One region of the Brevibacillus sp. genome, then DNA from elsewhere that is predicted to be linked to it. Evidence: a T-box and tRNA genes for the amino acid it is inferred to sense, from the RefSeq annotation. Region 1 holds a T-box; the other holds one or more tRNA genes.

Region 1 (7,943 bases):
GCAGCGAAATCTGCCATTCTATTAGAGGCATCAACAGGAAAAATATTGTACAGTATGAATCCAGATGCCTCACTGCCACCTGCCAGCATGAGTAAGATGATGGCGGAATACCTGGTGCAAGAAGCAATCAAGGAGAAGAAAATCAGCTGGGATGAGAAGGTGCCCGTAAGTGAGTATGCCTTCTATGTGGCAAGAATCTCCGATACGTCTGGCGTATACCTAAATCTAGGTGAGTCCTTCACAGTCAGAGAGCTGTACAATGCGATGGCTGTCGTTTCTGCTAATGACGCAACTGTACTGCTTGCTGAAAAGATTGCGGGCAGTGAAGCAAACTTCGTGCAGATGATGAACAAGAAGGCTGCAGAGTTTGGTATGAAAAACACGTCTTTCGTAACATCTAGCGGTTTGCCAGCCAACGAGTTGGGACCATATTCCGTTAAGACAGATCAAGTGGAAAACCTGATGTCTGCTCGTGATTCGGCCATCCTCGCTAGAAACCTGATTCGTGATTTCCCAGAAGCTTTGGAAGTATCCAAGATCCCACGGTTTACGTTCCGTCCCGGTTCTAAAAATGAGCTGAAAATGGCGAATAACAACTGGATGCTGCCTGATCTCCCGAATTACTATCAAGGTGTAGACGGATTAAAGACTGGTTATACCCAAGCAGCAGGCAATTGTTTTACTGGTACGGCCGTTCGTGATAACATGCGCTTGATTTCTGTTGTCATGGGAACAGACAGCAAAACAAAGCGCTTCGTAGAAACCAAAAAGCTTTACGACTACGGTTTCAGCAATTTCAAATTAACCAAGCAGTTGGACAAGAATGCTTCTGTAAAAGGCTTTGAAACTGCACCTGTAAAGAACGGGGTAGAACTGACAGTACCAGCAGTAACAGGCAGCGAAGTAAACGTACTGACCAAAATTGGCGGGGAAGCAAAATTCACCCCAACAGTTACCTTCCAAGACTTGAACGCGCCAATCAAGCAAGGCCAAGTAATCGGTAAGCTCGTACTGAAAGAAGAAGGGGCAAAAGACACCGATTACCTCCAGCCGGAAGACGCGGCAAAAGCAGGCGTGGATGTAGTGGCAAGCCAAGAGGTGGAAGAGGCGAGCTGGATTCGTTTGTTCTTCCGCAGCATCATTCAATTTTTCAGCAACTTGTTCAGTAGTGGAACAGGAAATTAAATAATAGTTGTTTTCCCCCTCATCTATCGTTTACAATGACGGTAACAAGGAACCATAACAGAGCATAACAGTTACGGTTCTGACTTCATGATGTAGGGGGAATTTTCATATGGTACAAGTAGGAACGTCCCGCGTAAAAAAAGGTATGGCTGAGATGCAAAAAGGCGGCGTTATCATGGACGTCGTAAATGCTGAGCAAGCAAAGATTGCTGAAGCTGCTGGCGCCGTAGCTGTTATGGCGCTGGAACGCGTACCTTCTGATATCCGTGCTGCTGGCGGAGTAGCCCGTATGGCTGATCTGGGCATTGTGGAGGAAGTTCTGAACGCTGTTTCTATCCCTGTTATGGCAAAAGCTCGTATCGGACATTTTGTCGAAGCCCGCGTACTGGAATCAATGGGTGTAGATTACCTGGATGAAAGTGAAGTTTTGACCCCAGCCGATGATTTGTACCACATCAACAAAAAAGACTTCACTGTGCCGTTCGTATGTGGTGCGCGTGATCTGGGCGAAGCGCTTCGCCGCATCGGAGAAGGAGCTTCCATGATCCGCACAAAAGGTGAGCCAGGGACCGGGAACATCGTAGAGGCAGTTCGCCATATGCGCACGATGATGGCTCAAATCCGCAAAGTGCAGGCGATGTCTTACGATGAGCTGATGGCAGAAGCGAAAAATCTCGGTGCTCCATACGAACTGCTGGAACAAGTACATCAAACTGGCAAACTGCCTGTCGTGAACTTCGCGGCTGGTGGCGTAGCTACCCCGGCAGATGCGGCACTGATGATGCAATTGGGCTCTGACGGCGTATTCGTCGGCTCAGGTATTTTCAAATCGGAAAATCCGGAAAAATTCGCGCGGGCAATTGTCGAGGCAACTACCCACTACACAGATTACGAGCTGATCGCACGCGTATCAAAAGGCTTGGGCAGTGCGATGACGGGAATCGAGATTTCCAAAATCCGCGAAGCTGATCGCATGCAAGAGCGCGGCTGGTAAGGTGAGTCAAATGAAAATCGGTGTACTCGCGCTGCAAGGGGCTGTGGCAGAACACTTGCGCATGCTGGAGGAAGCAGGGGCGACAGCCGTTCCTGTCAAAAAAGCAGAGGAACTCGCAGACCTCGACGGATTGGTTCTCCCAGGCGGAGAGAGCACGACGATCAGCAAGCTGATGCATAAGTACGGATTCATGGATGCGCTTCGTGAGTTCGGAAGCGCCGGAAAGCCAATCTTCGGCACTTGCGCGGGAGCGATTCTCTTGGCTAAGCAGATTCAGGGGCAGGATGAATGCCATCTGGGGCTGATGGATATCAAGGTGGAGCGGAACGCGTTTGGTCGGCAAAAGGAAAGCTTCGAGGTGACAATGCCTGTAGCTGGTGTCGGTGCAGATTACCCGGCAGTGTTTATCCGCGCTCCTTACATCGTAGAAGTCGGAGAAAATGCTGAGGTGCTTGCCAAGTACGATGAAAAGATCGTCGTTGCCCGAAACGGTCACTACCTGGCGGCTGCTTTTCACCCGGAATTGACCGAAGATGCACGGCTGCACAAATATTTCCTCGAAATGGTCAAAGAGTACAGAAGCTAAAGCCCACCAATAAACATCCTCGAAAGAAGATCGGCATGAACAAGATGCCGGTCTTTTTTTGTATGAAGATCATCGCGGAGTAGCCTTTACATACGTATAGAACCTGTAGTACAGTTAACAATAGAAGTATGCATGAATGAGAATGCGATGATGAGAACAAGTACCTCATGAAGAATCTGGTGCAGAGAGTCGGTGGTGGGTGCAAACCGATCCGGTCTGTGGGGGAATCCATCTCGGAGTGGCAAAGGAATGAACTTTGTCCGGAACCGTCCCGTTACGACGGATTGAGTGGATACATGTGCAGTCTTGGCGTGTATCAACGAGGGTGGCAACGCGGGTATACAACACTCGTCCCTTATGGGGACGGGTGTTTTTTGCATTTTATTATCGATTCGGAGGGATTCGAACATGTTGGACGTAAAAGTATTGCGTCAGGATTTGGAAGAAGTAAAACGCCGTTTGGCGCATCGCAACGAAGATATTTCCGCTCTGGATCAGTTTGCAGAAGTGGACGAAAAACGCCGTCAAGTCATTCAGGAAGCGGAAGCTCTGAAAAATAAACGCAACACGGTATCTGAGCAAGTAGCCGTCATGAAACGGAACAAAGAGAACGCCGACCATTTGATCGCGGAAATGAAAGAAGTAAACGAGCGCATCAAAGCGTTGGATGAGGAACTGCGTGGGCTGGATGAACAGCAAGAACTGATTTTGCTGAGCTTGCCTAACCTGCCACATGAAAGCACACCAATTGGTACTTCGGAAGATGACAACGTGGTGGCTTGGACGTGGGGCGAGCCTCGCAACTTTGGTTTTGAGGCGAAACCACACTGGGAAGTAGCCAGCAAGGCAGGGATTCTCGATTTTGAAACGGCAGCGAAGGTAACCGGAAGCCGCTTTGTCTTTTACAAAGGACTGGGAGCGCGTCTGGAGCGGGCGTTGATGAACTTCATGATGGATCTCCATTCCAATGAACACGGATATGAAGAAGTCATCCCGCCATTCATCGTGAACCGCGCGAGCATGACCGGAACCGGACAATTGCCTAAGTTTGAAGAAGATGCTTTTAAACTGGAAGGTCCGGATTACTTCCTGATTCCTACCGCAGAGGTGCCAGTGACGAACATGCACCGCGACGAAATCATGGATGGAGCAGACTTGCCGAAATACTATACGGCGTTCAGTGCTTGTTTCCGTTCGGAAGCAGGTTCGGCAGGGCGCGACACGCGCGGTCTGATTCGTCAGCACCAATTCAACAAAGTCGAGCTGGTGAAGTTCGTCAAACCGGAAGATTCCTACGATGAGCTGGATAAACTGGTGAAAAATGCGGAGAAGGTGTTGCAGCTGCTTGGACTGCCATACCGCGTGCTGAGCATGTGTACCGGAGATCTCGGATTTACTGCGGCGAAGAAATTCGACTTGGAAGTTTGGATTCCAAGCTACAATACGTACCGGGAAATCTCGTCGTGCTCGAACTTCGAGGACTTCCAGGCTCGCCGTGCCAATATCCGTTTCCGCCGCGATACAAAATCGAAGCCGGAATTTGTGCACACTTTGAACGGATCGGGTCTTGCGATCGGCCGTACAGTAGCAGCCATTTTGGAGAACTACCAGGAACAAGACGGTTCCATCACCATTCCGGAAGTTTTGCGTCCGTATATGGGTGGAGTAGAAAAAATCTCCCCGAAATAAGCGAGCAAAGAAACGCATAAAAGCATATGGAAAAGCAAAGCAGCCTTCTGATTCTGACGGGTCAGGGGCTGCTTTGTTTTTGCCAAAAAGAGCTGTAAATCAAGGACAAGGGCATGTTTTGATAAAATGTGTTCTAATACAGTGTGATTTTTTTGAAAATTGTGTTGCGCTGTATTAGTGTCTGTTATATAATAAAAACAAATTTAAAGAATATTGTTTTAATACAGATATGGAGGGAAAGAAAATGGACTGCTATCGGTGTGAAGGAAACGGCGAACAAAATTGCCCAAGATGTGGAGGCGTTGGTCACGATGACAACGGAGCGGCTTGCCATCATTGTTTGGGAGATGGGCATGTGAGTTGCAGTCATTGCAGCGGCAGCGGATATCAGGATTAGATCATTTTTTTTGCACCCACTGTACTATAATAACTTTTCGAAAACGAATCTGTACCATAATAATTCGGACGTTATCAAGGATGGTGACCAGTTTTGACTACGATTCCAACTAATCCATATCCGCTGGAGATTCAGATCACTGGCGAGATGCATTCCGGCTATCAGGAAATCCTCACGCCAGAGGCGGTTCAATTTGTGATCAAGCTGGAACAAAAGTTTGGCGACAGACGGCAGCAACTGCTTGCCGATCGCAAGGAACGTCAGCTGAAAATTGATGCGGGACAACTGCCTGACTTTTTGCCGGAAACAGCCGAGATTCGCAACGGAGATTGGACGGTTGCTCCACTGCCGCATGATCTTTTGGATCGAAGAGTGGAGATCACCGGGCCATCTGGCGACCGCAAAATGGTGATCAATGCGCTGAACTCAGGCGCTCGCATGTTCATGGCCGATTTTGAAGATGCCAATTCGCCTACATGGGAAAACTCGATCCAGGGACAGATCAACATGAAGGACGCGGTTCGCCGCAACATATCATACACCAGCCCGGAAGGAAAACAGTACACCCTGAATGAGAAGACGGCTGTATTGATCGTACGGCCGCGTGGCTGGCACCTCGATGAAAAACACATACTCCTTGACCAACAGCCGATTTCCGGCAGCCTGCTCGACTTTGGGCTTTATTTTTACCACAACGTCGATGCTTTGATCGCGAACAAGACGGCCCCGTATTTTTACTTGCCGAAGCTGGAAAGCCATCTGGAAGCGCGCCTCTGGAACGATGTGTTTGTTTTCGCCCAGGAAGAACTGAATATTCCGCGGGGGACGATTCGTGCGACGGTGCTGATCGAAACGATTCTCGCTGCTTTTGAAATGGATGAAATTTTGTATGAGCTGCGCGAGCACAGTGCGGGATTGAACTGCGGGCGTTGGGATTACATTTTCAGCTACATTAAAAAGCTGCGCAATAGCCCGGATGTCATTACGCCTGACCGGGCACAAGTGACGATGACGGTTCCGTTCATGAAAGCCTACACCACTTTGGCGGTGAAGACTTGCCACAAACGCCAGGCACCTTGCATTGGCGGAATGGCAGCGCAAATTCCGGTGAAAAACGACCCGGTCAAAAATGAAGAAGCGATTGCCAAAGTACGTGCCGACAAAGAGCGGGAAGCATACGACGGGCACGATGGTACATGGGTAGCTCATCCGGCATTGGTGCCAGTTGCCATGGAGGTTTTCAATCGTTTGATGAGAGAACCGAACCAGATCTGGTATAAGCGCGAGGACGTGCAGGTGCAGGCAAGCGACCTTCTGGCTGTACCCGAAGGCACGATCACAGAGGAAGGCGTTCGTACCAACATCAGTGTCGGGTTGCAATATATCGAGGCATGGCTTCGTGGCTTTGGGGCTGTTCCGATCCACAATCTGATGGAGGATGCGGCGACGGCAGAAATCTCCCGTGCACAAGTATGGCACTGGATTCGTCATCGACATGGCGTTCTTCAGGATGGCAGAAAGATCACGGAAGGCTTGGTGAAACAGTGGCTGAGCGAAGAATTGCAAGCGTTGAAACAAGCGATTGGCCAGGAGCGTTATGAAAACAGCAAATTCCAGGTCGCGGGCGAGCTTTTCTTGCGGCTGGTGACGGAAGACGATTTTGAAGATTTTCTGACTGTGCCGGGCTATCGCTATCTCTAAATAAAACAATAAAAATGGGTGGGGGAAACGAAAATGAGCAAACAAACAAAACAGGAAGCTATTCAACAGATCGAGCAAAGCTGGCAGGGCGAGCGTTTTCAAGGGATTACCCGGACGTACACGGCGGAAGACGTTTTCCGGCTGCGTGGTTCGGTTCAAATCGAGCACACACTGGCTCGTCTCGGAGCGGAGCGGCTGTGGAACTTGCTGAATACAGAGCATCATATCAAGGCGCTGGGGGCATTGACCGGGAATCAGGCGATTCAACAGGTAAAGGCCGGCTTGAAAGCCATTTACCTGAGCGGCTGGCAAGTAGCGGCTGACGCGAACCTTTCCGGACAAATGTATCCTGACCAAAGCCTTTACCCGGCGAATAGCGTTCCTCATGTTGTGAAAAGAATTAACCAGGCATTGCAGCGTGCTGACCAGATTGATCAGTCCGAAGGCGGCACAGATACGTATTGGTTTGCTCCGATTGTCGCTGACGCCGAAGCGGGCTTTGGTGGACCGCTGAACGTGTTTGAATTGATGAAAAGCATGATTGAAGCGGGGGCAGCAGGTGTGCATTTTGAAGATCAGCTGGCTTCCGAGAAAAAATGCGGACATATGGGCGGAAAAGTTTTGATCCCGACGCAGGCTGCTGTCCGCAATCTGATTTCGGCCCGTTTGGCAGCAGATGTCATGGGAGTGCCGACTATCATTGTAGCTCGTACAGACGCTAACGGCGCATTCCTGATCACGAGCGACGTTGACCAGCAAGACCAGCCGTTTTTGACAGGCGAACGGACGCCAGAAGGATTTTTCCGTCTGCGTGGCGGGTTGGATGCAGCGATTGCCCGTGGACTCGCCTATGCACCTTATGCCGATCTGATCTGGTGCGAAACGTCCGAACCAAATCTGGACGAAGCACGCCGATTTGCCGAAGCGATTCATGCCCAGTACCCAGGCAAGCTGCTCGCTTACAACTGCTCGCCTTCGTTCAACTGGAAGAAAAAACTCGACGAGGAATCGATTGCACGCTTCCAGGAAGAGCTGGGCGAGATGGGCTACAAGTTCCAATTCGTGACGCTTGCGGGCTTCCATGCGTTGAACTACGGCATGTTCGAGCTGGCACGCGGCTACCGCGATCGTGGAATGGCTGCTTACTCCGAATTGCAGCAAGCTGAATTTGCCACAGAGGTGAACGGTTATACAGCTACTCGTCATCAGCGTGAAGTTGGTACCGGCTATTTCGATGAGATTGCACAAGTGATTGCCGGCGGAACTTCCTCGACCACAGCACTGACTGGTTCGACAGAAGAAGAGCAGTTTGCGCACCAGTAATCAATGAAACAAAAACGGACTAGGGGGCATGCCTCCTAGTCCTTCATTTTTTGCCGATAGGTTTGTGT
Region 2 (7,943 bases), on a different contig from region 1:
AATCGCACGCAGGGCGGCCCTGGAAGTCGAGGACGGAATGATTATCAACTTGGGAATCGGCATCCCTACGCTGGTGGCCGATTTCATTCCCGCGGACAAACGGGTGATGTTCCACGCCGAGAACGGCATCCTCGGAACCGGGCCAAGTCCGGCAAAAGGGGAAGAAAACGCGATGCTGTGCAATGCAGGCGGCTTTCCCGTCACCTTGGCGACAGGGGCGTCCTTTTTCGACAGCGCAACGGCATTTGCGATCATCCGCCGGGGCTTGTTGGATATGACCATCCTCGGAGTGCTGGAGGTCAGCCAAAACGGCGATATTGCCAACTGGATTGTGCCGGGCAAGCGCGTGCCGGGTATGGGCGGGGCGATGGAGCTGGCTCAAAAAGCGAAGAAAGTGATGGTCGTGACTACGCATCTCGATAAAAATGGCCGTTCCAAAATCGTCCGAGAATGCTCGCTTCCGCTCACTGCCACTCAGGCGGCAGACTGGATCATCACGGACATGGCTGTCATGGAAGTTACGCCAGATGGCTTGTATTTGCGCGAGGTCATGTATCCGTACAGTGTGGCGGATGTCATCGGCGCCACCGAAGCGGAACTGAAGATAGAGGGCGAAGTAGGCGTATTCCGCTAGGCAATAAGCAAAAGACAAAAGGCAAAGGACGAACCCAAGAAACGGAGGAAGAACATGGCTAACTGGCAAGCGCTGATACGAGAGCAGTTGGAAAAGGATCGGGAAGCTTCTGTCAAGCTGCTGCAAGAGTGGGTGCAAAGCCCGAGCGTGCAAGGAGCAGAGGAAGCGATTCAGAAAAGCATCGCCGATCATTTGGCGGAGATGGGCCTGAGTGTCGACTTGTGGGTCATGGAAGGGGAAGAGCTGGTTTCGCATCCGTACTTCGTCTCCCCCCGGCAAACGTTTGAAGGCAGTCCGAACGTCGTCGGCGTCTGGAAAGGCGCGGGGAATGGCCGCTCGCTCATTTTGAACGGGCACGTCGATGTCGTTCCCGCTGGCGATTACGCCCAGTGGAGCGATGATCCGTTCAGCGGAAAAGTGGAGGACGGCAAACTGTACGGCAGGGGCGCAACCGACATGAAGGGCGGAAACCTGTCGTCGCTCTTGGCTATTTCCGTCCTGCAAAAGCTCGGTGTCAGCCTGAAGGGAGACGTCATTTTCCAAAGCGTGGTGGAGGAAGAAAGCGGCGGAGCCGGAACGCTTGCCACCATCCTGCGCGGCTACAAGGCAGATGCTGCGCTGATCCCTGAGCCGACCAACATGAAAATTTTTCCGAAACAGCAAGGCTCGATGTGGTTCCGTCTGACGGTCAAGGGACGTTCTGCCCATGGCGGCACCCGCTACGAAGGAGTCAGTGCCATCGAAAAGAGCATGCTCGTCGTGCAGGCGATTGGCCGTCTGGAAAAAGAGCGTAACGATCGTCTCGATGATCCGCTGTACGCCAAGCTGCCGATTCCGATACCGATCAACATCGGGGTCATTGAAGGCGGAAAATGGCCGTCGTCTGTCGCGGATCTCGTCAAGCTGGAAGGCAGGATGGGAGTCGCTCCCGGCGAGCAGATGGAGGATGCCAAGGCAGAAATGGAAGCGGCTTTGCAGCGTCTGGCAGAAGTCGATCCGTGGTTTGCGGAGCAGCCAGTCGAGCTGGAATGGTACGGCGCGCGTTGGGTGCCGGGGGATGTCGCACAGGATCATCCGCTCATGGACATTTTGCAGGACAAGTTTGCGGCCGTGACGGGCGAGCGTGCCATTGTGGAAGCATCTCCGTGGGGGACAGACGGCGGCTTGTTGACGGCTTTGGCCGATACGCCTGCTATCGTCGTGGGACCTGGCGTTACACAAGTAGCGCACTATCGGGACGAGTACATCGTTTTGGATGACGTCTTCCGCTGCGCGGAAATTTTTGCTTTGACTCTGCTCGACTGGTGCGGGGTAGCCGAAGGGCCAGCGCAGTAAGGAAGCCGCAGCGTCTTTTTCTAGGGCGCTTTTAAGCTACTTGAGATGGTAATTGTGAAAAAAAGGAAAAAGTTTGAGCGCAGGACAAGGAAGCGCCGTCTGCTCTGGAGAATGATTGGGAGAGGCTTTGAGAGATCCAATCGTGTCAGGGACGGAGGAGACGGCGATGAGAAGAGCGTGTTTTATCGGGGGAAAGTGGATACCTATGGCAGACCATGCCCCGTTGTATTCGCCTTGTACAGGTCAGGTGATCGCACACATTCCCCAGGCGGATGCTGTGGCAGTAGAGCGGGCGATTGCAGCGGCCGAAGAAGCTACAACCCCCATGCGCCGCATGCCAGCTTACCAGCGTGCAGCCATTCTGGAGAAAATCGCCATCCTGTTGGATGAGCGAATGGAGGAAGCTGCCCGGATCGTCGCGCTGGAAGCGGGAAAACCGATTCGGACAGCGCGCGGCGAAATCATCCGCACGGTGCAGACGTACAGGTTTGCAGCGGAAGAAGCCAAGCGGCTGCACGGGGAAACGATTCCGCTGGACGCTGCTATCGGTGGCGAAGGCCGTCTCGCTTACACGGTGCGCGAGCCTCTGGGAGTCGTGGGCGCGATCACGCCGTTTCCTTTTCCGTTCAATTCCATAGCGCACAAGGTCGGGCCTGCGCTCGCTGCTGGCAATACAGTCGTATTGAAGCCAGCTTCGCAGACCCCGATCAGTGCGCTTTTTCTCGCTGAGCTGGCAGAGCAGGCTGGACTCCCGGCAGGAGCGTTAAACGTCGTCACAGGCAGCGCAGAGGTCGTGGGCCACAAGCTGGTTACCGACCCGCGAGTTCGCGCCGTGACCTTTTCCGGAAGCCCTGAAGTGGGCGTCGAGGTGCGCAATCGGGCGGGCTTGAAAAAAGTAATCTTGGAACTGGGCGCCAATTCTGCGGTCATCGTCGACCGCGATACGCCGCTGGACGAGGTCGTTTTGCGCTGCTTGTTCGGGGCTTTTGCTTATTCTGGTCAAGTGTGTGTGTCTGTGCAACGAATTTATGTTGTGACGGACATCTATGACGAATTTGTCCGCCGCTTTGTGGAACAGACGGTGGCGTTGCGCGGGGGAGATTCGCTGGAAGAAGAAGCGGACTTTTCCGCCATGGTCCATCCGAAGCAGACAGAGCGCGTGCTTGCCTGGATCGGGGAAGCGCTCGACCAAGGGGCGAAGCTCGCCTGCGGCGGCGAACTGATGGGGCGGATGCTTTTGCCGACCGTCCTGACGCATGTGCCGCGGGAGGCAAAGATTGCCCGCGAGGAAGTATTCGGGCCTGTCGTCATGATCAATCCGGTACAGTCGGTCCAGCAGGCGATCAGGCTGGTCAATGATTCGCGGTACGGCTTGCAGGCGGGGGTTTACACGAACAATTTGTCACTGGCGTTGGAAGCGGCGGACGAGCTTAGAGTGGGCGGGGTTATCATCAATGACATCCCGACGTTCCGGGTGGATCACATGCCGTTTGGCGGCGTGAAGGAGAGCGGGCTGGGACGGGAAGGTGTCGCGTGCGCCGTCGAGGAACTGAGCGAGTTGAAGCTCGTCGTCGTCAAGCGGTAAAGCGGTAGGCCCGCTTCTGCCGACGCTTGCAAGCGGTCTTGCAGCTGTGCTATAGTTAAACCAGCTATTGATGCGGAGGGATACCGAAGTGGTCATAACGGGGCGGTCTTGAAAACCGTTAGAGTGCAAGCTCACGCGGGTTCGAATCCTGCTCCCTCCGCCACCATGCTTTCATTACCCCGAATAGGGCACGAAGATCTCTTTCGTTTAAAGAGGTCTTTTTTATTTCAGCAAAATGCAAGCGTGTGCTCCGACGCCGAAGCTGCCCATTCCAGCACGCACCGTTTTTTTCCTCAAAATCCAGAAGAACCAATATCGAAGAGCGGCCCGTTTTAAGATATGCTGTACACAAGGACTCGAATGTTTCTTGGGGCCTGCGGCAGCTTCAATAATGCAGAGGGAGCTGCCGTCTTTTTTTGCTATTAAAAGTCAGAAAATAAACATAACACAGAAAATTGAGATATAATAAGGGGGAATACGGTGAGGGAGGGTTTGTGATGATGGAAGCCCAACGAGTAAGAAGAAATACGCTTGGCGATATTTTGCGACGAAGCAGGCTGCGCTACCCCGAGAAGATTGCCTTGCAATTTGAGGAAGAGGTACTTACATACACGAAGTTGGATCAACTTGTCAATCAGGCTGCGCACACCTTCCTCGCCAAAGGATTGCAAAAAGGGGAGCGAGTGGCGGTTCTGTCCAGAAACTCCATGGACTTTGTCATCCTCAACTTTGCGCTGGCCAAAGCGGGGCTGATTATGGTGCCGATCAACTTCATGCTGCATACAAACGATGTGGCTTTTATTTTCGGACATGCAGAGGTGAGCGCCTGCTTTGTGGCTCCGGAATTTCTCACGGTCGCCAAGGAAGCGCTCGAATCGGCAAACTTATCGCCCAAGCTTTTGTCGCTGATCTCCAGGCCAGCGGTGCAGGAAGGAGAGTGGGTGCCGTTTCGCCCGCTGATTGAGGGCGCCAGTACGGAAGAGCCGGAGCTGGAGCTGGCCGACGAGGATGTCGCCCACATTTTGTACACGAGCGGCACGGAATCGAGGCCAAAAGGAGTCATGCTGACGCACAGCAGCATTCTTTCGGAATACGTCAGCACGATTATAGAAGGAAATATGTCGCACGATGATGTAGCTGTGCACGCGCTTCCTTTGTTCCATAGCGCGCAGCTGCACTGCTTCCTCGGGCCGTATGTATATCTGGGTGGCACCGGCATTATTTTGGAGCAAGCGACGCCAGGCTTGATGCTTCAGGTCGTAGAGAGCCACCAGGCGACACAGCTTTTTTGCCCGCCGACTGTTTGGATTGCCTTGCTCCGCTCTCCCGAGTTTTCGTCGCGGAACTTGTCTTCGCTGCAAAAATGTTACTACGGCGCGGCGATCATGCCTGTAGAAGTGTTGAAGGAGCTGGGAACGCGTCTGCCCAATGCGCAATTTTACAACTTCTACGGACAGACCGAGGTAGCTCCGCTGGCGACAGTATTGCAGCCGAAGGACCAGATTCGCAAAGCGGGATCGGCTGGCAAGCCTGCGCTCAATGTAGAGACAAAAATTGTCGATGACGATGGCGTCGAGGTGCCCAGAGGCTGCGTTGGCGAGATTGTTCATCGAACGAGCCATGCGATGATCGGTTATTTCCGCGACGAAGAAAAGACGCAGGCAGCTTTTCTCGGCGGCTGGTTCCACAGCGGCGACTTGGGGATTATGGATGAAGAAGGCTATATTACTGTCGTCGACCGGAAAAAGGACATGATCAAATCAGGCGGGGAAAATGTAGCGAGCAGGGAAGTCGAGGAGCTGATCTACCAGCACCCGAAAGTATCGGAAGTAGCTGTAATCGGCATTCCCCATCCGTACTGGATCGAGGCTGTGGCGGCAGTCGTGGTGCCAAAGGCAGGCGAGACTGTGTCGGAAGAAGAAATGCTCGCCTTTTGCAAAGAGCACCTCGCCTCGTTCAAGGCACCGAAGTATGTCTTTATCACGGACACGCTCCCGCGCAACCCGAGCGGGAAAATATTAAAGCGTGAACTGCGTCTGCGCTACGACACGCTGCCGACTTCGTAAGTCGTTTGGGGGACAACAGGGGCTGGTTCGCTACTGCGGACAAAAGCCCGGCTCGATACATGGCTGGTTCGCCGCTGCGAACAAAAGCCTAGCTCGATGCAAGGGCTAGTCCGCCCCTGTGAACAAAAGCCTAGCTCGATGCAAGGGCTGGTTCGCCCCTGTGAACAAAAGCCTAGCTCGATGCAAGGGCTAGTCCGCCCTTGTGAACAAAAGCCTAACTCGATGCAAGGGCTGGTTCGCCCCTGTGAACAAAAGCCTAACTCGATGCATGAGCTGGTCTGCTGCTACAAACAAAAGCCCGTCCCGATGCAAGGGCAAGGGCTGACCCACCCTCCCAACAAAAACCCGCTCGATCACCGGATGTTTCGGCTGTCGGGCGGGTTTTTTTGCCTGTATCCTATTTCACATGAGACACAGTCGGCTGGTCAGGGTGGATTGCTTCAAAGCGGTAGCCTTTTGCTTTCAAAAAGGCGATTACTTCAGGCAGCGCCTGGGCCGTAGGTGTTTTCGTGCTCGCATCGTGCATGAGCACGACAATTTCTTTTTGGGCCTTTACTTGCGCCTTGACATTGGCGAGAGCTTGCTGGGCTGTATATTTATTGCTGCGGGCGTCGCCGTTGGTCACATTCCAGTCGATGAACGTATAGCCTCTTTTGTTCGCTTCGGCTTTAATGGCGTTCATGACAGGCGCTTGCTTGCTGTATCGTTTCGTATCCTGGTATTTGAGGCTGACGGTGTTGGTGCTGCCGCCCGGATAGCGGAACAGGACGGGCTTGACTCCCGTTGCTTTTTCGATCAGCTGGTTGCCTTTTTCCAGATCGGCAAAAAAGGCTTCCATGCTTTTGTACACAATCTTGTAGTCATGCGAGTACGTATGACCACCGATAGCATGGCCTTCTGCCACAATTCGTTTCAGGATCGCTTCGTGGCCGGGCACATTTCTTCCGACGATGAAGAAAGTAGCTTTGACCTGATTTTTTTTCAGCGTATCCAAAATTTGCGGTGTTACCGGAGAAGGGCCATCGTCAAAAGTCAAATACGCGATCTTGTCGCCAGGCTTTGGTGCAGGGACTGCTGGCGGCTTCTGCGCTGGTGCAGGCGGCTTTGGTGCCGGATCTGCAGGCTTGGGAGCCGGAGTGTTCGTACCAGGCGGCTTGACAGGCTCTGGCGTGCTTGGAGCCGGAGTGTTCGTACCAGGTGGCTTGGCAGGCTCTGGAATGCTTGGAGCTGGTGGCGTAACGGTTCCAGGCTTGCCAGCAGGCGGTGCAGGTGGAACAGGTGGTTTGGCCGGGACCGGAGCAGCGTACGGACTATGAATCGCTCCAGACGGCACGAACGGCGTCTCCCCATAGATTAAAAAGCTTTTGCGCAGCTCGACGAATTTGCCCAGCGCTTCTGCATAGGAAGCGACGATTTCTTGCGGGCTTTTGCCTTGGGCAAGCAATTGGGCGATTTTGCTGGTGCCCATGACTTGATCGAACATCGTGATTTCTTTCTCGGTGCTCTGTGGAACCGCAAACGGCTGAAGCTGTCGCGCGTAGGCAAGCGCGTACAGACCTGTGCGAACCGGATTGAAAACGCGCGAATCGTGGATGTGCAGGCGCACGCCGCCAGCGTTTTCCTTCTTCTCAGGGAGAAAAAGCACGCCAGGCAGCAAGCTGCCGTTCAACAAGTCGGCGAACTGGACGGAATCGATGCCTTCCGCGCCGATCCAGGCAAAGTTGTCCGCTTGCTTGACCGGTGTGCCTTCGCCGAGTCCGGTAGCCATGTACCCGTAGACGGACCTCAGGTCAGGAAGGTGCGGGGAGCTTGGCACCCATTTCAGCCCCGTATCGGGGTAGGTCATGCCGCGCGTGTAGCCTTCCATCGGAACGACATACAAATCAGCGCCGATCGAGCGGTTGAAGAACAGGGCAAGCTCGCCGATGGTCATCCCGTGAGCGAGAGGCAGCTCGTCGATGCCGATGAACGATTGATAAGGTTTTTCCAGGACTGGTCCCTCCACGATTGTGCCGCCAAGCGGATTCGGGCGATCGAGCACGACGATTCGTTTGCCTTGTTCCTTCGCCGCAGCCATGGCGTAGTGGAGTGTCGATATGTACGTATACGTTCGGGAGCCTGTATCTTGCAAGTCGACGAGCAAAGTGTCAAAATGCCCCATCATCTCCGGCGTCGGCTGGCGAGTCGAGCCGTACAAGCTGTAGACAGGAATCCCGTAAACCGGATGGGTGTAGCTCTTCGCCTGAGTGCCGACCTGCTCTTTGCCGTCCAGGCCATACTCCGGGGCGAAAAGAGCCGTGAGTTTGACAGAGCGGTCGCGCCG

The links. The T-box of region 1 lies ahead of serS (serine--tRNA ligase). A T-box ahead of a tRNA ligase gene usually reads a tRNA of that ligase, here a tRNA-Ser.
Region 2: it encodes a tRNA-Ser, which carries the amino acid that the T-box ahead of serS (serine--tRNA ligase) is inferred to sense. The anticodon was not compared.

What each region holds. Positions count from the first base shown of each region.
Region 1 is NZ_DOTK01000069.1:34,329-42,271, reverse strand. It holds gene DEP07_RS21100 (D-alanyl-D-alanine carboxypeptidase family protein) at 1-1,185, shown strand, start outside; gene pdxS (pyridoxal 5'-phosphate synthase lyase subunit PdxS) at 1,295-2,179, shown strand; gene pdxT (pyridoxal 5'-phosphate synthase glutaminase subunit PdxT) at 2,190-2,765, shown strand; T-box leader at 2,904-3,124, shown strand; gene serS (serine--tRNA ligase) at 3,174-4,454, shown strand; gene aceB (malate synthase A) at 4,945-6,552, shown strand; gene aceA (isocitrate lyase) at 6,586-7,875, shown strand.
Region 2 is NZ_DOTK01000079.1:289,134-297,076, reverse strand. It holds gene DEP07_RS24790 (3-oxoacid CoA-transferase subunit B) at 1-634, shown strand, start outside; gene DEP07_RS24785 (peptidase) at 689-1,969, shown strand; gene DEP07_RS24780 (aldehyde dehydrogenase family protein) at 2,136-3,554, shown strand; tRNA gene DEP07_RS24775 (tRNA-Ser) at 3,629-3,717, shown strand; gene DEP07_RS24770 (acyl-CoA synthetase) at 4,052-5,620, shown strand; gene DEP07_RS24765 (exo-beta-N-acetylmuramidase NamZ domain-containing protein) at 6,018-7,943, opposite strand, start outside.